DNA from 2 places in the Bifidobacterium sp. ESL0790 genome. Region 1 is predicted to be linked to the other one. Evidence: riboswitches for the same ligand, from Rfam matches in the RefSeq annotation. Region 1 holds a riboswitch; the other holds the start of a gene.

The links. A riboswitch is a leader RNA that binds a small molecule or an ion and turns the genes downstream of it on or off. The one in region 1 is predicted to bind thiamine pyrophosphate.
Region 2: linked by a shared signal. The riboswitch ahead of OZY47_RS02180 (hydroxyethylthiazole kinase) and the one ahead of OZY47_RS04995 (ECF transporter S component) in region 1 are both predicted to bind thiamine pyrophosphate.

What each region holds. Positions count from the first base shown of each region.
Region 1 covers NZ_CP113915.1:1,321,636-1,333,329, forward strand. The annotation lists gene pheS (phenylalanine--tRNA ligase subunit alpha) at 1-430, opposite strand, end outside; gene OZY47_RS04985 (RNA methyltransferase) at 619-1,596, opposite strand; gene OZY47_RS04990 (ATP-binding cassette domain-containing protein) at 1,687-4,491, opposite strand; gene OZY47_RS04995 (ECF transporter S component) at 4,560-5,189, opposite strand; TPP riboswitch at 5,235-5,346, opposite strand; gene OZY47_RS05000 (dipeptidase) at 5,969-7,336, opposite strand; gene OZY47_RS05005 (DUF3043 domain-containing protein) at 7,534-8,154, shown strand; gene OZY47_RS05010 (FAD-dependent oxidoreductase) at 8,391-9,917, shown strand; gene OZY47_RS05015 (DUF4191 domain-containing protein) at 10,041-10,823, shown strand; gene glnA (type I glutamate--ammonia ligase) at 11,008-11,694, shown strand, end outside.
Region 2 covers NZ_CP113915.1:604,857-616,550, forward strand. The annotation lists gene OZY47_RS02150 (hypothetical protein) at 600-746, opposite strand; gene OZY47_RS02155 (ABC transporter ATP-binding protein) at 1,175-1,876, shown strand; gene OZY47_RS02160 (FtsX-like permease family protein) at 1,891-5,244, shown strand; gene OZY47_RS02165 (bifunctional hydroxymethylpyrimidine kinase/phosphomethylpyrimidine kinase) at 5,358-7,277, opposite strand; gene thiD (bifunctional hydroxymethylpyrimidine kinase/phosphomethylpyrimidine kinase) at 7,270-8,172, opposite strand; gene thiE (thiamine phosphate synthase) at 8,368-9,108, opposite strand; gene OZY47_RS02180 (hydroxyethylthiazole kinase) at 9,220-10,155, opposite strand; TPP riboswitch at 10,147-10,266, opposite strand; gene OZY47_RS02185 (NAD(P)H-binding protein) at 10,638-11,267, opposite strand; gene OZY47_RS02190 (NAD(P)-binding domain-containing protein) at 11,513-11,694, opposite strand, start outside.

The DNA of each region.
Region 1 (11,694 bases):
CGGTCTCCACCTCGGGACCCGTGGAAATCTGCCAGCCCATGGAGACGAAGAGGTCCTCGACGTCCTCCATGACCTTGGCGAGCGGGTGGCGTGCGCCGAGCGGCTTGCGGTTGACGGGGAGGGTCATATCGACGGTCTCGCTGGCCAGCTTGCGGGCCTCCTCCTCGGCTTCGACCTCTTTCTCCTTCAATCCGAAGGCGCGGCCGAAATCGGCGCGGAGCTTGCCCATGAGCTGGCCCGCGCCCTTCTTCTCATCCTTCGGCAGCCCGCCAATGGCCCGGCTCGCCTGCGTCATCGCTGAATCCGCTCCGGCGTACTGCGTTCTGATGGCTTTGAGCTCCTCCATCGTGGAGGCCTCTTTGATTTTCGCGATGCCCTCGGCGACCGCGTCGGTCACCGCTCCGGCATCGAATACCGCACTCTGTGCCACGAGTACCCTTTCCTTCAATTTTCCTTGATTCACAACTTTTCAAACACCTTGCACCAGCCTCGTGAAACACGCGGAATCCAAGCGTTTGCAACCTTTTCATTCTCCCAATATGACTCGACATAACAGGCGTTGGAGAAGGCGGGATTCCGCGATTCGGCGAGGTCGAAACGCGAGTGTGTTTTGCCTATTTATCTGCCGTTTGCGCGGGCGTGGTCGGCCATCGCCAGGGAGAAGAGCATCACCGAGGTGCTGGTGGCCAGGTTGAGCGATTCCGCCTTGCCATAGAGGGGTATGGAGACGATGCACTGCACGCGCCGCAACACGTCCTCGGGCAGGCCACGGGCCTCGTTGCCGAAAATGATCACGCGCGAGGAATCCTTGGGACCGGCATCAGACACATCGTTCTTTCGGCCGCCAGCCATGCTGGTGTCGTTTTCTTGCGAGCCGCTGGATCGCGCGATCACATCGATCAACGATTCCGGTCTGACCTCAGGCGTGCCATAGACGTCGGCGGCCATCACCCCGAGACTCTGGACCTGCGCCCAAGCGAAGAACTCGTCGGTGCCCATCGTCACCACGGGCAGATGGAAGAGCGAGCCTGCCGTGGATCGGATGACCTTCGGGTTGAAACGGTCGACGCATTCGTCGACGAAGATGACGGCCTTGCAGCCGGCGGCATCGGCCGAGCGGATGACCGTGCCCGCGTTGCCCGGGTCGCGTATCTGCCAGAACGCCGCGATGGTGCCGTTTGTGGAGCCCTGGTCGTTATCGCCATCGCCATTACCGTTGCCATTGCCGTTGTTGAAGGCGTTGGCCATCCGTCCACGCATGGCGTCCAGATCGGCGACCGCGACGATGCCCTGCGAATCCGTGCTCATATGATGCATCACCGGTTCGGTGACCTGGTGGATATAGAGGCCCTGGTCGTCGGCCTCGCGGGCGATGGCGTCCACAACCTCCGAAATCAGACCGCCTTGGCGCTCCCCCAACTGCACATAGCAATCCTCAACCACGTTGGGCATCCACCGTACGAGCTCACGCACCGATTGCGGCCCTTCGACGATGAAGCGTCCGGACTTCTTGCGGGCCTTGGTCTTCTCGAGCTCGGCCACGCGGCGCACGCGCTCGGATTTCGGATTGTCGATGATGTGCTGGTTGAAAGGCATAACCCATAGCTTACGCGACCGCTGAGGCAACTGGCCGGTTGCAGGGCAAACAAGTCCGGCTCTGAAACCGAACCACGTGACTTGCCGGGCTCAGCCGCCGAAGAAGACGAAATGACCGGTGAAGGCGGCGGCGATCAGGGCGAGCGTGGGGATAAGGGCGCAGACGATGACGAAGGCCCAATCGCGCGGATTCACGCGACTCACGCGGGCGTGGGTGCGGGGGGTGTCGGCGCCGAAGCCACGGGCCTCCATCGCGGTGGCGAGCATGGTGGAGCGGCGGATGGAGAGGACCAGCAGCGCGAAAGCCTGCGGGAAGAAGGCTTTGACCTTGTTCTCGTCGCCGAGGCCACGCGAGCGGCGGGAGGCGGTGAGCGCGGCCCAGTCGTCTCGCAGCACGGAGAAGAGGCGCATGCCCGCGAGGCCGCCGTAGACGAAACGGTCGGGCAGGTGGAGAATCTGGCTGAAGGAGTCGGCCAGGTCGGTGGTCTCCACACCGAGCACGGCGATGATGGCTGGGATACCGATCGCCAGGATGCGGATGCCGGTGGCCAGCGCGAGCGTGGCGGAGCGGTCGGTGACGGTGATCATCGCCCAATGCCACCAGATTCTGCCGCCCTGCTTGCCGTAGAGCAGCACGGCGAGGGCCGACCACGGGGCGCCGATGAAGACGGGCCAGGTCGATTTGACGACACGCCATGGCGAGAAGCCAATGAAGGCGAGGATGACGACTTCAAGCGCCAACGCGACGCTGGCGGAGACCCAATCGAGGCTCAGAATCAGCGGCAGGGCGGCGACAAATCCGCCGATAAGGCGGAACGAGGGGTTGAGGGAGGCCAGGAACGGCGAGCGGCTCGATGGCCTTGGCTGCTCGTCACGCTCGTTGACCGGGCTGACGATGATGGTGGTTTCGCTCGAGGATACCGGAATGGGGCTGCTTGAAGTTGACGCAGATGTCTGGCTTTGGGTAAAAGATTCGCGGTTTTCGGAGCCGCTGTCACCGGATTTGGTTGAATCGATACTGGTATTGGCGTTGGCGTCGATATCGACGTCGGCACTGCCTTCAGAGGCTACGGCATTCTCGGACTCAGCTTCCAATTCGATAACGCGCGCGCCCAAAGCCGTGACCAGGTCGCGGTCATGGGTGACGACGATGACGCTCACACCATCGCCGCGCAACGAGTGGATGAGACCGACGATCTGCATCCAAGTACGGCGATCTTGGCCAAAGGTGGGCTCATCGAGGATGATCACGCGGGGGGCCGAAGCCAGCGCTGCCGCCACCGTCAAGCGGCGCTTCTCGCCGCCGGAAAGCGTGTAAGGATTGACCGAAGCGTACTGCGAGAGGCTGAAGCGGCGCAGCAGGGCACGGGCTTTCGCTTTCGCCCCATCCTCGTCGCTGCCGGTGCGCAACAGCCCCAGCATGACCTCCTCGAGCACGGTGCCACGGACGAATTGGTGCTCAGGATTCTGGAACACGTAGGAGATACGGGCCGCCAAATCCCTTGATTTCCAAGTGATTGGCGAGGCTCCATCGGCACCCCGGGCCAGCTCAGGGGACGCCTCAACGCTCCCTGATACCGGTTCCAAGAGCCCCGCCAACGTCAGTGACAACGTGGATTTGCCAACGCCGTTGCGACCGACGAGCGCCGTGATCTGGCCGGCGGCGAAGGAGATGTCGATGTGACTGGCGATGGCCTTGCCCGCACGTCCGATCGACAGGTCATGGGTGGTCAGCAACGCCTTGGCGTCGCCGATGGCCGGGCCGCTTGCGGGCTCGTCATCGGTGTGGACGCGACGGATCTCGTCTTCGGAGCGGCGGTATTTGCCGGGCACCCAGATGCCGAGTGCCGCGAAATCCAAGGCTTTGTCGCCAAAGACCTCATCGGGCGTGCCGTCGGCGACCACGATGGTGCGCCGGAATCCACTGTGGTCGATTTCGGAGTCCGCGCCGACTTGGGTGACGCGAGCGCACTGCTGGTCACGAGACTCGAGGCCGAGCACGATCACACGGTCTACCATGTCGATCCAGGGGCCGGCGCGGTGCTCAACCAAGAGCATCGTCGATTTCGTATCATCGAGGACGTGGCGAACCGCGTCGACCACCTGCGCCACCCCATCAGGGTCGAGGTTCGCGGTCGGCTCGTCCAGCAGCAAAGCGCCTGGTCTCATCGCGAGCGCGCCGGCGAGCGCCAACCGCTGCATCTGTCCGCCGCTCAGGTGCATGGTGGAACGGTGCAATTGCAAGCCATCAAGCCCAACTGCCGCAAGGCTTTCGCGCACTTGTTGCCAAATTTGAGGCCGCGGCACGCCCATGTTCTCCGGGCCGAAGGCCACGTTGTCGCCGAGACGCTCGAAAATCGTCTGCGCGTCCGGGTCCTGCAGCACCAGTCCCACGCGACCACGGGCGTTTGCCGACGGCACGCCATCGATGAGAATCCGCCCTTCGGTGACACCGCCCTCGGAATCCTCGACGGCGATGGTCTCGGGCGATTCGCTCTCTTTCTCGCTGTGTTCGGCAACGGCTTCCTGCTGCGCGATTCCCTCGCCCAACAGTCCGGCGGCACCTTCCAGAATCGTGGATTTGCCAATGCCTGAGGCGCCCAGCAACAGCACACGCTCCCCCGCCCGAATCTCAAGGTTCAGGCCGCGCACGGCGAAATGGCGGCGTGAGGCGTGGCGGTAACCCCAATCGTCGAAACGGATCGAAGCAGGTTCGGCCGGACGGCGAACGCTTGCATCGGTAGAACTTTCTACACCCTGACGGCCATGCAAAACCGTTGACGTACCGGCATCGCCCGCGCCATCGACCGTCGGTGAGGTCCGGGTCTCCCCCTGGCCTCCCGACAGCCGTGCGTCCCCGCCATCGCCGGGAGACATTCTCCTGTTGCTACGCATACGTCCCTTTGTGCTTGCCACCGATACCGTCAATATAGTCCGTCATCATTCCTTTGACGACGCGACACCTATTTGTTGGACACGCGAACCTGCCGGCCCGAGGCGAACTTGTCGATCGCGCCCGTCCTCGCGATGGCGATATAGAGGTACCACATCAGCAGGCCCGCCACCAGGCCGCCGGAGATGAGCGTGGCGACGAGGTTCCAGACGCCGTACGCGCCCGTGAGTTGGAAGCCCTGCAAGTGCGTGAGGAACGTATAGCCCCAGCAGCCCACGGCCGAGAGAGCACCGGAAAGCGTCAACGTCACCACGTTCCAGATTCTATACATGACCACGAGGAAAACGATTTCGGCGCACAACCCCTGCACCAGCGCCATGAGGAATGTTTCTGCGCCGCCCCACTGGTTGCCGAGCAGAGCCTCGAGCACACCGGCCACCACCTCAGCGTACGTGGCCGCGCCCGGTTTGCGCACGATGACCGCGGCGAGCGGGCCGGCGAAGAGCCAGAAGCCATTCATCAGGCCGCCGAGGCCGGGAACCAGAGCGTCAAGCGGCGAGCCGATGGGGCCGTAGAGCAGCGCGGCCACCCAGTAGATCAGCGCGCTGGCCACGCCGATGACAGACGCGACGGCGATGTCGACGACGCGCCATTTGAGATTCGGCTTGGCGGGTTTGACTATGGTATTCGAATTTGACATGATCTGTGCCTTTCGTACGTGCGCACCGCTTTTCGGCGCGCATACAAGGCACGGGAAGAGACGTCCGTTCGCCGGCATTGTCCGGACTCACGTTCATTCGGTCGAGGAAACCCTCATCTCAGCCAGCCATTAACGACCAGCCCCCGTGTCAATTCGTCATCCTAGAGCGTGGCCAGGGCAAACTGTCTTACGCAGGGTGGTCGTGTGGGGTGGGGATGTCCCATGTTCGGGACGCTCCTTGGCCGCTCGGCCATGTCTTACGCCCGAACATGGGACATCCCCACCCCACACTCGTGCCTCAGGAATCCGATTCAAGGAGCGGCCACGGAGGTGACTCACAAGCGAATAGCTGCCGCAGGCACACGGTCACTTACCGGTTAGCCGCCAAGTGATAAGGGCAAACATCTCTCGGAACAGTGCAAATCTGCATCCTGGGCCGAGCAACATCAAGAAGCTATATCAAAAGCAGCAAAGACAAACATCCTCGTCACCAATCAGCATTTACCCACAGAATCAATTAAGAAAGCATCGTCCAAAAACACCAGCCGAAAGGCCACAGTTTCAGTCGCTGCCGCAGGCCAATGGCGTAGACTCGGCGCGCCAACAGTAAGAGACCTAAAGCCTGCGGCAGCATCCGCTTTTTTAATTACACGGCGCATAATCATTATCACTAGTGGCTGTGCGGGATATGCGATGTTCGGGCGTAAGACATGGCCGAGCGGCCAAGGAGCGTCCCGAACATCGCATATCCCGCGCAGTCACGACTACCCTATTTGCGTTCAGTGCCCCAGTTTGTCGAGGATGAGTGCCTCGGTGATCACATTGTTTTTGAGGCTGGTGAGATCGATCGATTCGTTGGGGCTGTGGGCGTTGCCCTTAGGGTCTTCGGGTCCGGTGACAAGGACCTGGGCCGCAGGGAAGATCCTCTGCAGCTCGGGGATGAACGGGATCGATCCGCCTTCGCCCTTGTTGATCGGCTCAACGCCGAACGCCTCACGCATGGATTCCTCCGCGTCCTTGGTGGCCTCGGCGTCGGGGTCCATGCTCCATCCCATGCCCTCGTCGAGCGTCGAAACAGTCACCTCGGCTCCAAACGGCGCATGGGCCAGCAGGAAGTCGGTGACGGCCTTGGCGGCGTCGGCCGGGCGCTGGTTGGGCGCGGTGCGGATGGAGAGGCGGAAGCGGGTCTCGTTGGCGATGACGTTGAAGGATCCCTCGACCGGATGCGCGTCGAAGCCGATGACGGAGACGCTCGGCTTGGTCCACAAGCGCGAGGCCAGCGAACCGGTGCCGGCAAAGCGGTAAGAGTCGACCACGGAGGAATCAGCGCGCACGCTCGCCTCGTCAAGGTCACGCTGCAGGCCGCCGACCGGGTCTCCCCCTTCGAGCCCATCAATCACCAGCGAGCCGTCCTTGTCGTACATCGAGGCGATAAGCATGGCCGAAAGCGTGTTCGTGTCGAGAATCGGACCGCCGAACTGGCCGGAATGCACCGGATGCTCCAGCGCCTTCACCGTCACGTCCAAATCGGTGTTGCCACGCAGGCTGGTGGTCAGGCTCGGAATCTCGGCGCTCCAGTTGCCCGAGTCGGCCACGATGATAACGTCCGAGGCGAACTCGTCCTGATGCGCCTCGATGAAGGGGATGAAGCTCGGCGATCCCATCTCCTCCTCGCCTTCGATGAAGACCTTAATATTGACCTTGAGCTCGTCACCCAGCGCGTGCAGCGCCCCGGAATGGATGGCAATGCCGCCGCCGTCGTCGGTCGCGCCGCGCCCGTACAGGCGTCCGTCAACCTCGGTGGCCACGAACGGATCGGTGTCCCACGCGGAGGCGTCGGGCACGGGCTGGACGTCGTGGTGCGCGTAAAGCAGCACAGTAGGAGCGTCGGGGTCGACGATCTTGGAGCCGACCACCTCGAAGGCGCCCGGGGTGCCGTCCGGATTGGTGGATTGCACCACCTTGGCGTCCACACCGCGCGCCTTCAGCTCGTCGGCCACGAATTGCGCGGAACGACGCATGTGCTCGCCGGTGATGCCCTGCGCCGAAACCGATTTCAGCGCGACCTTCTTGCTCAGCAGGTCGACGATGCGCGCGAAATCGCCGTCCACGCGCCCCCTGATCTCCTCGACTCTCGTTCCAGCCATGTGAAGCTCCTTTATATATGTGTTTGTCTTCGTCGTTATCAACATACCAAAATACCATTGGCTTCTCCGTGAGCCCGGACGTGGCGAACCAAGCGCCGGAACGGCCGACCACAATGGGCGCGAAAACGCCGGAAACCAGGCGCCCGCCAGCACGCCCAAAACCGCCAAGAGTCTAGCCTTCACCGTAATCTGCAAACATGACATGGAACCCTTTCAACAAGGATAAGAAGCAGGAGCCGGCGCAGGAGCCCATCGCCGAATCGAAGCCCAAACAGGACGCCCAGGCGGGCAAGGGGCGCCCCACCCCCAAGCGCAAGGTGGCCCAGGACAGGAACCTGCATCCGCTCGTCCCGAAGGACCGCAAGGCCGACGCGAAGGCCAACAAGAAGCGCGTCCGGGCCCGCGAGGACCGCGAGTACGACGCCATGCGCACCGGCGACCTGTCGCACATGCCCAAGTCCGAGCAGCTTCCGTGGCGCGTCTATATCCGTGATTACGTCGACGCCCGCTTCAACATCGCCGAATACTTCATCCCCGTCGTCTTCGGCGCGATGATCCTCGGCATGCTGCTGGCCATCAAATGGCCCGCGCTCTACGCGCCGATCATCGGATTCTCCTATATCTACCTCATCATCGCCGTCGTCGACATCGTCGTGATGTGGTACACGCTCAAGAAGAAGCTCATCGACAAGTTCGGCAAGAAGGCCGTGGCCAAGGGCTCGCGCTCCTGCTCCTACGCCTGGGGCCGCGCGATTCAGCTGCGCCGTTGGCGTGTGCCGAAGCCGACCTCCAAGAAGCGCGGCAACTGGCCGAAGTAAGCCCTCTGACGAAACTTTTCTTTAAACCGTCTGAATCGAACCGCAACGCAAGTCGCGGGAATGGTTCGGATGGTTTTCTTTTATTTTCTTCATTATCATTATTTTTCGCGGACGTGGTCTGATTGTCGCTCGCCTCAATCCCGACTACGCGCCCGGCGCAGATTCCTCCATCATTTCCAGCCGGCGGTGGACAATGGTGGGAGCGCAATCATATTCACGTGTTGACTGGGGGACGCATGGCAGAGCATTTCGACATCGGTGTCGTCGGCGGTGGTCCGGGAGGCTATTCCGTGGCCTTGCGGGCGGCGCAACTGGGGCTTTCGGTGGCGCTGGTGAACCGCGAGCCGAGGCTGGGCGGCACCTGTCTCAACCGCGGGTGCATCCCCTCGAAGGCGCTTATCACCGCCAGCCACGCCATCGCCGGCATCGGCGACGCGGCTCGTATGGGCGTCAACGCCAGCCTTGACTCCATCGATTACGGCAAGCTCAATGGATTCAAAACCGGTATGGTCACTTCGATGACCAATGGTTTGGCCTCGTTGCTCGCGGCACGGAAGGTGACGGTGTTCCAAGGTGAGGCGGAGGTGACGGACTCACATCACATTTCCGTTATCACTCAAGCACCATCGCGTGCAGATGAAGGAACTAGCGGAAAACCTGAACCAACCACCATCGAAATCGAAGCTGACGAAATCGTGATGGCCACGGGCTCACGACCCAGGCCATTGCCGGGCATACCGTTCGCCGGGGCGCTCATCGAATCGACGCAGGCGCTCGGCCTCGCCCGCTTCCCGAAGTCGGCCGTCATCATCGGAGCCGGCGCCGTGGCGGTGGAGTTCGCCTCGCTGTGGCGGCAGGCTGGAGCGGAGGTCACGCTGCTCATCCGCCACGACCGCGTGCTCTCCCACTGGCACCGCCGCACCTCCTCCGCGCTCACGAGGGCGCTGAAATCCAGCGGCATCACCATTGTCGCCAATAGCCAAGTCACCGGAATCGACGCTGGCCGTCTGCCGGAAGCATTGCAAGACAATAATATTGATGATTTTTCTTCGGATTCCTCTTCATCGCAAAACTCGCAAGGCGTCACGGTACATTACACCGCGCAGGACGAGCGGCACGACATCCAAGCCGACATCGCCCTCGCCGCCATCGGACGCGATCCTAACACCGACGCGGCATGGATCGCCGACCTGGGCCTCAAGCTTGACGACCACGGCCTGGTGATCACCGACGCCTACGGCCGGACCAACATCGAACACGTTTGGGCTTTGGGTGACATCACCCCTGGACCGGCCCTGGCGCACCGCGCGTTCGAGCAGGGCATGGTAATCGCCGAGAAAATCGCCGGACTCGACCCGAAGCCCGTCGACAACGCCACCGTGCCCGAGGTCGTCTTCTCCACACCCGAGGCAGCGAGCGTTGGGCTCACCCTCGAGCAGGCCCGGGCGGATGGCGACATCAGCGAGGCGAAGGAGACCATCTACCCGATGATGGGCAACGCCCGGATGCAGATGAGCGGCTCGGCCGGATCGATGAGCGTCGTGACGGGAACGTATGCCAGCGGCCCCGGAACCCCCGTCGTCCTGGGCGTCCATATGCTCGCCCCCGAGGCCAGCGACCTCATCGCCGAGGTGGAGGAACTGGTGGGCAACCGCGTGCCGCTTGGCGAGGCGGCCCGGCTCATCCATCCGCACCCCACCTTCAGCGAGACGTTGGGCGAGGCGTTGCTGCGCGCCGACGGCAGGCCGCTGCACAGCCGATAGGCGCGAGCACCCGGCGAAACCAAGGCGGAACCTGGGCCGACACCGCCGCACTATTGCGTCGGTACCACTGCTAGAATTGATTCATTATGTGTCAAAAGTCGAGCCACACAAGTGAGGGAGTCGATGGCCAAAGAAAAAAAGGCTAGAAAAGGGCTAAAAGTCGTCCATCAGATGATGGAGATCTACAAGTACACCCATGCCGAGGACAAGGCGCTGCCGTGGCTGCTGGCGGGGGCCTTCCTGCTGCCCGTCATCGCGGGCGTGGCCACCGGCCTGTTCCTGCACTTCAACTGGCTGTGGTGGATCTTCATGGTCATCCTCGTGGTCATGCTGGGCGTGCTACTCGCCACCATGCTGCTGACCAACCGCGCCGACAAGGTGGGCTACGCCAAGATCGAGGGCCGCCCGGGCGCCGCCATCAGCGTGCTCGGCAACATCAACAAGGCCGGCTACAACTTCCCGCAGCAGCCTGTGTGGATCGATCCGAAGACGAAGGACGCCATCTGGCGCGGCACCGGCTACAACGGCATCTACCTGCTGGCCGAGGGCGCGCCCAGCCGCACCAAGCGCGCGCTGGACCGCCAAGAGCACGCCATCAAGGGCGTGACCGCCGGCAGCCAGATCCCCGTCTACCGCATCCAGGTGGGCACCGGCGAGGGACAGGTGCGCCTGAAGAACCTGCGCAAGAAGGTGCTCGATTGCAAGAGCTACGAGCCCACGCAATACAAGCTCTCGATCATGCGCAAGATTCATCCGCGCCGCCGCTTCATGCTCACCAAGGGCGAGCTCGAGGTGTTGAACGAGCGCCTCCGCACCCTGCAGGACAAGCATGGCCTCGGCATCCCCAAGGGCATGGACCCCACCCGTCCGCAGCACATCAGCCGTCGCGCGATGCGCGGACGCTGACGCCTTCGAATCCCTCCGTTGATGAAGCGGAGGGATTCGTCATATTCGCGGGTCCCCAGCGCAATCGTCGCTGCTATCGATGCGTGACATATGTTATGAAACATGCTCGTAACCCAAAGCGCGAGCCTACGAAATCCATCCCTCTAGACTTGATAGTGAGAAACAACATGAAAGGAGCGGTCCATTGACTGCACTCGAAACCAAGGAAGACCTTGAGGCCCTCATCAACACGGAAGGCATTGAGTATATCTCAGTCCGCTTCACCGATCTCATCGGTGTCCAACAGCACTTCACGGTGCCGGCCAGCGAGTTCCTGAAGGACGCCTTCACCGACGGCGAGCCCTTCGATGGCTCCTCCATCCGCGGCTTCCAGGCCATCCAGAACTCCGATATGAAGCTGCTGCCCGACGTCTCCACCGCGTTCGTGGACCCGTTCCGCAAGCACAAGACGCTGGTCGTGGCCCACTCCGTGGTCGACCCAATCACCCTCGAGCCCTATTCGCGCGACCCGCGCCAGGTGGCCGCCAAGGCCGAGGCCTACATCAAGTCGACCGGCGTGGCCGACACCGCCTGCTTCGCTCCCGAGGCCGAGTTCTTCCTCTTCGATTCCGTGCGTTATGAAAACTCGATGCAGCGCTCCTTCTATGAGGTGGACTCCATCGAGGCCCCTTGGAACTCGGGCGCCGAGGTCGAGATGGACGGATCGCCCAACATCGGCTTCAAGAACCGCGTCAAGGGCGGCTACTTCCCGCCGGCCCCGCAGGACCACAACCAGGACCTGCGCGACGACATGGTCGCCAACCTGCAGAAGGTCGGACTCATCCTCGAGCGCAGCCACCACGAGGTCGGCGGCGCCGGCCAGCAGGAGATC
Region 2 (11,694 bases), 720 kb from region 1:
CTCTGCTGACGTTCCAGTTCTCGAGTCCCGAGACCATTCGAAAGGAGGAATAGGTGAACAGTCCGTGCATGCTGGTGATGCCGCTGGTGTCAATATTTTCCAGCCCGTCGATGGTTTCCACGTTAATCAGGCCTTTCTCTCCAGAAGACGGATAGCCGGCATAAAACCACAAGTCTATGCTGTGGATATTGGGCCCCATGGTGACGTGTTGGAAAGTGAGATGCCGGATTGGGTTGCGTGGGTCGGTATACAGCTGCCAGGGGAGGTAATCGGCACCTGGATACCCGTAGCCATGGTCATGGTTAAAGTAGGCGCTGGTGACGGTGTAGTGGCAGTCGGTGGTCATGGTGTAGTCAACGGTGTCGCCGGTTACTCCTCGCCAATGACCTGCAGGCTCGGCAGTGCACGTGGGCTCGTCCTGCGGTCCGACGGTGGGTTCAGGGTCAGATTGGGCTGAGGGTGTTGCTGGGCTTCCGAGTTTGGTGGTGAATTGGGATTGTTGTTCGTTTTGACTAAGAATGGAAGAACTTTGTTTTGCCACGCTGGGACGTGACGTGTTTTGATATGGTGAGGATTGCGATAAATCGGGTGAGTCGGGATTACTGGAAGTTTGTGATTTCGTCACCAATCGCGGGGGGGGTGATCGATGCTTGTTTTTGTAATGCACCCGCTGTGGCTGGAGCGATGAGCGCGGCGGAGGCGACAACGGTCGCGGAAAACGCCGCGAGCGTGTGCTTGAGACCCATCGGACTTCCCACCTATCCTTCTGTAAAAATTTGACCAAAACGTTCGAAAATTTTTCACGGTTTGCCTAATTACAGGTCAACAGTTTAGCATTTTGTTTGACAAAACACTCGAATGTGTTGCAAATATGTCATACTTTTATATCGCAATGTTGGAATTCAAGGGACTTGTTAAAGTAATTTTTTTGAATTTTGACATGAATGATCAAGTTTTGACGTCGCAAAATCCAGTAACAAAAATGAATGCAAACAAACGCGACGATTTACAACCAACGCTGCGAAAAACAGATTTCAGGTGGTGATTGGGCGGGACGCGTAATCGGAATACGACATTATCATGGTGGAGACGGGTGGTTGCGTTTTGGGGCGCGGCTGGCCCGGTGTGAAGATGTTCGCGCGACTTGCAGGACGACGAAAAGGGGAGTGCTGCGATGGGCTATATCGAGGTGCGGGGCGAGACGAAGCGCTACCAGACCGGCGACACCGTCATCTACGCCAACCGCGACGTGAACTTCGACATCGAACGCGGCGAGCTGGTGGTTATCCTGGGCGCTTCGGGCGCGGGCAAATCGACCCTGCTCAACATCCTGGGTGGTATGGACACCTGCGACGAAGGTCAAGTCATCATCGACGGCGAGGACATCGCCCAATACAACGCACGTGCCCTGACCACCTACCGGCGCTACGACGTCGGCTTCGTCTTCCAGTTCTACAACCTCGTATCCAACCTCACCGCGCGCGAGAATGTCGAGCTTTCCGCCGAGATCGTGCCGCACGCCGCTGACCCGACCCAGACGCTCATCGACGTGGGACTCGAGAATCGTCTCGACAACTTCCCGGCCCAGCTTTCCGGAGGCGAGCAGCAGCGCGTGGCCATCGCCCGCGCCGTGGCCAAGAAACCGAAGATTTTGCTGTGCGACGAGCCGACCGGCGCGCTCGACTACAACACCGGCAAACAGGTGTTGCGCATCCTGCAGGACCAGTCGCGCAAGTTCGGTTCCACCGTCATCATCGTCACCCATAACGCCGCCATCGCGCCCATCGCCGACCGGGTGATCCACATGCGCGACGCCCGCGTGCAATCCGTCGAGCGGCACGAGACGCCCGCCGACATCGCCGACATCGAATGGTGAGTCGGTTGAGCAACGTGAGCGGCATGAACACGATGAACGAAGCCGAAACTAGCGGGCCGACGCAACCCGAGACGCGCGGAACGTCGAAGGCCTCGAAACGCATGCTCTGGCGCGACATCCGCCAGGCGTTCGCCAAATCCAAAGGCCGGTTCTTCTCCATCGTCTGCCTCGTGGCGCTCGGCTCGTTCGCGCTCGTCGGGCTCACCGTCTCCGGACCGGATATGCGCGACACCGGCAACACCTACTTCGCCCAGCACCACCTCGCCGATCTGAGCGTCATCTCCAGTTACGGGCTCGACAAGGCCGACCGGCAGCAGATCGACAAGGCCCCCGGCGCCTCGCGCATCGAATACGGGTATCTGAAGGACGTCGTGGTGCGGGGCAGCGACGAAAGCGTTCGCGTGCTCTCCGCGCCCAAGGACGTCTCGACCTATCATCTCGTGGCCGGGCGCATGCCGAAGACGCCACACGAGACGGCCATCGATTCGGCGCATAAGGGCAAGTATCCCATCGGCTCCACGCTTAAACTCACGGAGAAGCCGGACGCGCTGGGGCGCAAGGTGCTGCGGCAAGACAGCTTCAAGGTGGTGGGCGTCGTCGATTCCACCGAGATCCTGAGCTCGGTGAACATGGGGCCTTCGACCTCCGGCTCCGGTTCGCTGGACGGATACGCGGTGGTGACGCCCGGCGCTTTCAAATCCGACGACTATATGATCGCGCGGCTGACCTACACCGACCTCGACCAGATGCGCGACCACTATTCCGCGAAATACAACGACAGGCTGCAAGCGCACAAGAAGGCGCTCGACCGGATTCTGGCCAATCGGCCCAAGGCTCGGCGGCAGGGCATCGAAAAGCAGGTCAAACCGCAGATCGAGACCGGACGGCAGCAGGTGGCTTCGGCCCAGCAGCAGCTGGACAGTGCGCGGCAGCAACTGGCCGACGGCAAGAAACAACTCGACGATGGCAATCAACAGCTGATTGATTCCAAGCAACAGCTGGCCACTCAAGTTGTTTCAGCACAAAATCAGATTGCCTCAGCGTCGCAACAAATCAATGACGCTTACGCACAGCTGAACGCCTCGCAATCGCAGATTGATGCTAACTCGGATCAACTGGCGGCGGGCAAGAAACAGGCCGATGACGCTGTAACGCAGTTGACTGTGGCTCAAACGGCCAACCAGCAGGGGATTGACGCGGCGACCGCGCGGATTGCCCAGATTGACACGTTACTTCTCAGCGCTTCGCCAGCTGATTATGCGAGCTTAAGTGCAGAGCGTACACAGCTTGCGTCTCAACTCACCACGTTGAATGCGCAAAAACCGATAATTGCCAATGGATTGGCTCAAGCCACCGCTGGACGTAACAACTTTATTAATGGAACCTATAATCCGGGAGTCGCCCAAATCCAGGCGGCACAAACGCAACTTAATGCCAAACGGTCTCAAGCCGACGCCGCCAACGCCCAACTTGCGCAGAAGAAGCAGCAGCTCGCCACCAAACAACAGCAGGCCCAAGCCCAGATCGACGCCGCGCAGGCCGAGTTCGCCCAGAAAACCGACGAATACAACAGCAAGAAGGCGCAGTTCGACCAGGCCGAGCCGGGTGCGAAAAAGAAGATCAAGGCCGCCGAACGCAAGCTCGACGATGCCACCGCCATGCTGAACGCCGTGGAGGATCCGGTCTATTCCGTCGATTCCAAGCGCGAGACGCCCGGCTCCGACGGCTACAAGGTCTACGACTCCGTGTCGGTGATCGTCGACTCGCTCTCGCACATTTTCCCCTACTTCATGTACCTGGTGGCGGCGCTGGTCACCTTCACCACCATGACCCGCTTCGTCGACGAGGAGCGCATCAACGCCGGCACGCTCAAGGCGCTGGGCTATTCCGACCGCGACGTGATGAAGAAGTTCGTGGTCTACGGCTTCGCCGCCTCGATCCTCGGCGCGATAATCGGCATCTTCACCGGTCACACGCTGCTGCCGATCATCGTCTACAACGCCTACAAGGTCGGCTTCAACGTGCCGGTCATCCACCTCGGCTTCCATTGGCAGGTCACGCTGCTCGCCATCGTGCTCGCGATGCTCAGCGCCGTGGTGCCGGCGGTGTGGAGCGCGGCCCGTGAGCTCAAGGAACGGCCCGCCGCGCTCATGCTGCCCAAGCCGCCGAGCGCCGGCTCCAAGATTCTGCTGGAACGCATACCGTTCATTTGGAATCATCTGAACTTCACCCACAAGGTGACCGCGCGCAACATCTTCCGCTACAAGCAGCGCATGTTCATGACCATCTTCGGCGTCTGCGGCTCCGTGGCGCTCTTGACCGCCGGGTTCGCGGTGCAGGGCTCGATCTCGGGCATCAACGAGCACCAGTTCGGCGGGGTGATGCACTATAACCTCATCGCCGCCGAGAACGCGCACGTCACCGACTCGCAGCAAAAAGCCATCACCGAGCGGCTCAAGAAATCCGACATCAAGCGCTCGCTGCCGGTGCACTATGAGGCGGTGAGCAAGGTCGCCGGTCGCAACGGCGACAAGCAGTCTGTCACCATGCTCGTGCCGCGTGACACCTCGAGTTTCGACGACTATATCAAGCTCAACACGCGCCAGGGGCACCATCCGATTTCGCTGGATTCCAACGGCGCCGTGATTTCGGAGCGTTTCGCGAACCTGGTGCACGCCAAGGTCGGAGACACCATCGACTTCCAGAACGGTGCGGGCAAGACCTACCGGGTCAAGGTCTCGGGTATCTGCGAGATGTACCTCGGCCACTTCATGGTGATGAGCCCGTCCGCCTATCGCGCCGCGTTCGGGCAACGCTACGCGACCAACGCCTACATGGTGACGCTCCGCGACGGCAGCGTGGCCAACACCAAGCGGCAGGCGGCCTCGTTCATGCGGCTGGGCGGCATCCAGGGCGTGGTGCAGAACACGACGCTCATGCACCAGATCGACGTGGTGGTGAAGGCGCTCAACCAGATCATGTGGGTGCTCATCGTCGTGGCGACCCTGCTCGGCGTGGTGATTCTCTACAACCTCACCAATCTCAACGTCTCCGAGCGCATCCGCGAGCTCTCCACCATCAAGGTGCTCGGCTTCTACAATCGCGAGACCACGATGTACATCTATCGCGAGACGATTCTGCTTTCGGTGCTCGGCATCGTGGTGGGCTACGGTTTCGGCGCGTGGCTGCACCGCTACATCATCACCGCCGTGCCGCCGGACGACGTGATGTTCGACCCGACGATCACTTGGCTCGCCTTCGTGGTGCCGTTGGTCGTGGTCGGGCTCATCACCGCCGCGCTCGGCTGGTTCGTCAACTCCAAGTTGAAGCACATCGACATGCTTGAGGCCTTGAAGTCGGTCGATTAAGAGGTTTTATCGAAAAGTCGGGTTACAAAAATGGAAGATAGCCGAGGCGTTTTGTTGGAATTCCGCCATTTTGGGTTTTGTATCTTCCACTTTTGTAACCCAGGTTTAGGGCTCTACCGGGTCAGGGCCTGATTGAAGAACCGATATTCGTGCTCGGTGGAGCCCAGGGCGGCGTCCATCATCTGGTCGTATTCGTCTATACTGGCCGCGTCCGCGAGCTTGTCGCAGATGCGCAGCTCTTCGAGCGTGCGTGAGGCGAAACCAGGGTCGGCGTACATGCCGATCCACAGGCCGTAGGGATGGGCGGCGAGATCGATGTGGCGCTCGCGGATCTGCCGCTCCATCTCCTGCCCGACGACGGAATAGACCCAATAGCACGGCATGACCACGGCGACCAGCGCGGAGTAGGAGCCGGTGTCGGTGAAGCGGTGCTCGTGGCCGAGATAGGCGGCGGTCGTCTCGCTCATCGGTTCGCGGCCGACGGTGAAGCCGTGCTCTCGGTACCACTGCTTGTGGAACGTGAGCCCCTCCTCAAGTCCGAACGAGGCGGCATCGGCGAAGAACGCGCGCTCGTGCGGGTCGGCGGCGCGGCTGCTCGCCAACGCCAGCAGCGAGGTGTAATCGGTGAGATACAGGTCGTCCTGGTGCAGGTAATAGGAGAAATCGTCCAGCGGCAGCGAGCCGTCGAGCATGCGTTCGAGGAACGGCATCGTGGCGATGCGCTCGCGGATATCGGCGGTGCGACGCCAATAATCCTCGGTGAAACTCAGACCGGTGGGGGAGTGCTGCCAGGTGAAATCGATGGGGCCGTGGCCGTGGCCGATATGCAGATTATCGGCGGCGGCGATGGCTCCCGTCATCCATACCTTGGCGCGCTTGGCTGTCTCCACCCAATCGGCGCACTGCGGTCGCAGGGCCGCGAGCGTGCTTGAAAGGGTGTCGCCGGTGCCATGCACGTTTTGCGTTGGCACGGCGGCGCCCTCGATGCGGGTGACCGTTATTCGTGCTTTGTTTTCGGCGGCGTTTGACGTGTTTGATTGAGTGGTTGCGCTCAGTGCGCCGAATGCGTTGTTTGCGGCGTTGCCGTCTGTATCTGATGGAACAGCCAGAATATCGGTGCATTCATCACTACCGTTGAGCGCCAAAGCGCCGCCTTTTGCGTACACGGCGACACCGAAACGAGCGGCCACGGATGTCGTCAAGCGCTCCATTTCCTCATAGGAATGTGGGGCCTGCGGATTTGCGTGACTGGTTTCGTTGTACTCGTCGGATGACGGAATGTTGCTCACAGGTTTGTTTTCAGTGTTTCCTGCGTTTGTGGCGCCACCAGCTGATTCTGCTGTATTGCCCATCTCATCGAGCGCCGCCAATTCCATCGCGTTGGGTGTGATGATGTCCGCCAAAGGCACCAGCGTGGCCAGTGCCTGTTCGGCCTCGTCGGTGAGCAGCCTGTCGCCGGATTTCGCGTACATCACCGGGTCGAGCACGACGGTCGGGCGCGGCTTGCCGTTCGCCTCATAATCCTTGAACAATCCGACGAGCCATTCGCGTACGACCTGCACCAATTCGGGGGTGCCGAGCATGCCGATCTTCATCGCGTCGATGTCCGCGTCGTCGCTGACCGCCTTGAGCTGGGCCAGCAGGAACGACGGCTCCACATTGACGATGTCGGTGACGCCTTGCGTGTTCTGGGCCAGCACGCTGGTCATCGCCGCGTAGCCGAAGACGCCCTGCGCGGTGAACGCCTTCATATCGGCCATCGTGCCCGCCCCGCCAATCGGGTCGGAGCCCTCGATGGAAAGCACACGCAGACGTGAGGGTTTCACGTGTTTGAGGTCATGGTCGTAGCGCTGCTGCATGTTGAGTAGTTTGGCGATGGCCTGTGTGGCTTCGCCGTTGGTGTTGGTGTTGATGATGTTGGCGGTATCAGGGTCAGTGTTCATGTTGGTAGTCATAGTCATTTCGTCGGTGGTCTTAGATGATTTTGGGGCTGCGGAATCGTTGGCATTATTGGAGTTGTTGATATCAGTCATCGGAAGGTTCTTTCTCCATCGGCTGTGTGTCTTCGTCTCGACGCCACTGCCAGGCGTGGTCCATAGGCCCGGAGCCCGCCCCGAGGTCGAGTCCAGCGGCGATGCATCCGGTGAGATAATCTTTGGCGTTCTGTACGGCTGTAACGAGGTCCGCGCCTTTGGCGAGTTCGGCGGCGATGGCGCTGGAGAGCGTGCAGCCGGTGCCGTGGGTGTTGGGGTTGACGATGCGGCGATGACGGAACCAAGTGGTCGTATCGTTGGCGAGCAACAGATCGTTCGCTCCGTTATGGCCGTGCCCGCCTTTGATAAGCACCGCGCAACCGTTGCACCGTTCGCTGATTCGCCGAGCCGCGTCGATCCTGGAATCATCATCGTGTATGGCGCCGTGTCTAAGGCCGGCCAGTGTCTCGGCTTCCGGAATATTTGGAGTCACCAATGTCGCCAGCGGCAGCAGATGGCCAGTGAGCGCGTCGACCGCTGCGGTGCTGGCGAGCCGGTCGCCGCTCGAGGCGATCATCACCGGATCGACCACGATATTGTTGGCGCAATAATACTTGAGCCGCTGGGCGATAATCTCGATAAGTTCGGCGGTGGGCACCATGCCGATCTTGACCGCATCCGGCCGGATGTCCTTGAACACCGCATCAATCTGCGCGGCCAACATATCGGGCGTGGTGGCGGCTGAAGCCCGCACGCCAGTGGTGTTTTGCGCGGTCAGTGAGGTGATCGCGGTCATGCCGTAAAGCCCACACGCCATCATCGTCTTGAGATCGGCCTGAATGCCCGCCCCGCCAGACGAGTCGCTTCCCGCGATCGACAGTACGGCCGGCAGCCGGTATGGATGAACGGTCGTGCCCTCGGTCGAATACGTTGAAGGCTGATTGTCAGCTGTCATATGTGAAAGCTCGTTTCTTGCTGGCTTGTATCGATGGGATGCCGCGGCTGATTCACCAGTCGGTTGTCTATGACGGAATCGATATTGGCGTTCCATCTATGCTGCCTGGCATGTTGCGAAGTGGCTGGTTGTTCCATCAAGACAATGATGCGGAATTGAGATGTAATGTAGGCGGCGCTAGTGGAAATTACGATTTCAACCTCGCTGTGCACGAGCCGCGGCCCACGAATCGACCATGGCCTTGGTGGTGGCCTGCGGGTCGTCGGCGCCTGCGATGGCCGAGACCACGAACCAGCCTGCGGCCTCCGTCTGCGCCAGATCCGGCAAATCCTCGAGCTTCACGCCGCCGCCCACGACGATGGGGTAGCGGGACTCGGTGCACAGCGCGTTGATGGATTCGGTGTCTTGCGTGTGGCGCTTGTGGTCGGCGCCGATGACGATGCAGTCGGGCTTGGTGGTGCTCGGGTGCAGCGGCCCGGCGCCGATATAGTCGATGGTGCCGGCGGGCAGGGCGTTGGCGGCTTTCACCTCATCGAGGACCTTGCAGCTCAGGCCGATGATGGCGTCGGGGCCCAGCAGCTTGCGCACCTCCACGGGATTCATGTCGTCCTGGCCGATATGCACGCCGTCCACCTTGATGCCCATGTCGCGGCACTGCCACGCCACGTCCACACGGTCGTCGATTACCAGCGGCACGGTGTCGGATTTGCCGGCCTCGGCTATGACGTCGGCGGCTTGACGGGCCAGCTCGGTGATGGTTTTGGCGTCACCGGGCTTCACGCGAATTTGCACGAAGGTGATGCCACCAGCCAGCGCCTCTCGCACGATGTCGGCGACGGGCCACGACTTGGTGTCGGCCGGGCCGAGCACCAGGTAGGAGCTCAGGTCGAAGTGGTCACGCATGGAGGCGAGTGGTGCGCAATGAGATGTAGTCAAGATTAGCTCGATTCTATAAAGGACTATGAAACGTAAGCGGCTCTGAAAGAGATTTCGTGATTGACTCGAGCGCGAGCATGAGCATCGTGCTCGAGTCAATCACGAAATGATTCAGCCAAGGATGGGTGAAGCGGCGATCTGCTCGGGAGTGGTGGACCACAGGCCGTCGAGGAACGCGACCTGGAACGACCCCGGGCCGTGGGAATTGGCTTCTCCGGTCTCGCTGGCGCGGTTGTAGAGCGCGCTGGCGGCGAGGGCGGCGGTGAGCGGGTCGGCGACGGCCAGATAGGTGGCGGTCACACCGCCTAGGGAGCAGCCGGCTCCGGTGATCTTGGTCATCATCGCGCTGCCGCCGGGCAGGCGATAGGTGCGCTCGCCGTCGGTGACGAGGTCGGTCTCGCCCGAAACGGCCACGGCGCCCTGCCCCTGCGCGTCGAACCTGGCGATGTATCGCGCGAGGGTACGTGCGGCGGCCTCGGCGGCCTCGACGTCGTCGGCCGACTCGACGCCCACAGGTCCGCTGGACTGTTTGGCTGAGGCGGAATCGGAAGTGGAATCGCCCTCGTCCAACGGCAGTTCCCACATCTCCCGCAGCTTGATGATCTCGGAGGCGTTGCCACGGATGATGGTGGGCGGCGCCGCCTTGAACGACTTCAGAATCGCGGTGCGCGTGGTCCCCAGGCCCGCCGCCACCGGGTCGAGCACCCAGCGGTGGTGGTCGGCCTGGAACTTCTCGGCGATCTCCTTGAGCGCGTCCTTGTAGAAGGGCAGCAGCGTGCCGACGTTGATGTAGCTGGCTCCGCTCGCCGCCTCGCCGCCCGCGATGTCGTCGGGCAAAAAGCTCATCGCCGCCGTGCCGCCCGCCGCCAGCTGCGCGTTGGCCACGAGGTTGATGGTGACGAAATTGGTGAAGGATTGCGCCAGTGGCGTGGTGTCGCGCACCTTTTGCGCCGCGTCAAGAACGTTCGCGCGCACCGGATCGTCCGAAGCCAAATCGCTCGGATTATTGAGATTGCTGTTTGCAAATGAGTATGCGTCATTGACCATATTCGCGTCTCCCTACGATGGTATTAACCAACAGGTTCCAAGGGTCGAGCGTCCGCTCGTCTCAACTCGCGCGCCCACCGAGGCGGGCCGCAGGTTCCCCTGCACTTACAGCTCAAGACGCTATGCGCTTCATTGGACAAGGCCTGAGTGTTATGCATGAACTTCGCTGCTGTCGCATTATCGGCGTCTGGTCGAAGATGCGTTCCTCACGCCAGCGTGGTTGTCGGGAATCTTTCATGGTGAAGGTATCCAATATTTCGGCATCGGAATGTTCCGCAGGTCTTCGATAACAGGCCAAGCTATGGGCCAAAATTGAGATGTTCAAGATTCGGTTTTAGTGGCGGGCGGGTCTGTCTTAGGGAACCCGAAAACGGGAACTTGAACAAACGAAAACCCGCAACTTACCGGAGCGATACTCGATATCCGATAGGTTGCGGGTTCGTCAGCGGTATAAGCCGCGTCTGGGTTGGTGTGCGGGCGAATTACCAGCGCACGGAGATGCGCTCGCGGTCGTGCGGCTGGTCCGCGGCGATTTCGTCGACCATGGCCACCGCGTAATCGGCGTAGCTGATGGCGCTCTTGCCGTCCGCGTCGGTGGTGTATTCCTCGCCGGTCAAAACGTACTTGCCGGTGCGTGGGCCGTCGGCCTGGAAGTCGCCGGCGGGGCTCACGTAGGTCCAGTGCACGTCGTCACGTTTGCGCAGCGCGTCGAGCGCCTTGCCCATCGCCAGCGGCACGCCCTTGATGTTGTCGGGGAACGAGTCGGAAAGCTGCTTGGTGTGGGCCTCGTCGGTGTAGAGGCTGCCCGCGCCACCGACCACCAGCAGGCGGGTGTTGCTTCCGGACAGGGCGTCGGCCAGGTGCTTGAGCGAGGTGCTGTGCTCGTCGAGCTTGGCCGGGTCGAAGATGCCGAAGGCGTCCACCACCGCGTCGAAGCCGGTGAGGTCGTCGGCGGTAAGGTCGTATAGGTCCTTGATGATGGCGTGCTGCGCCTTGGTCTTGTTTTCGCCTCGCACAATGGCGGTGACGTCCATGCCGCGGTTGACGGCCTCCTCAACGATTAGCCTTCCGGCCTTGCCGTTGGCCGCCACGACTGCGATGTTCTTGCTCATATTATCGTTCTTTCCATATTTGTTATTGCTTGATTGGATGTCAGGTTGTTTGTTGAGCCGATGCGATCGGCTATGTATTTTGGCGGATCTCGCGTTATCCAACGATTCCGCCTTATGGCTGTTTCGCGTCTGAGGCGGAGGATGCTGTGACGCTATCTGTCGTCGTCATTCCAGATTATCGCTGTTCGTAAGGTCGAAATCGACAATCTGGGATGACGCTGGTCCGGTTTACTTAGGTGTCGAGTCTACTTGACGACCTTGAAACCACTGGTCCACTGGGTGGCGCCGCTCATCGCCAGCACCATCTGCAGCGCGCCGAACGCCTCCATGTACGAGGCCCGCTTGAGCGCGCCCGCGTCCACGAAGCGCAGGCCAGCCGCCTCGACGACGGCTTGCAGCGCCTGCCTGGCGTCCTCGCTGTCGGATG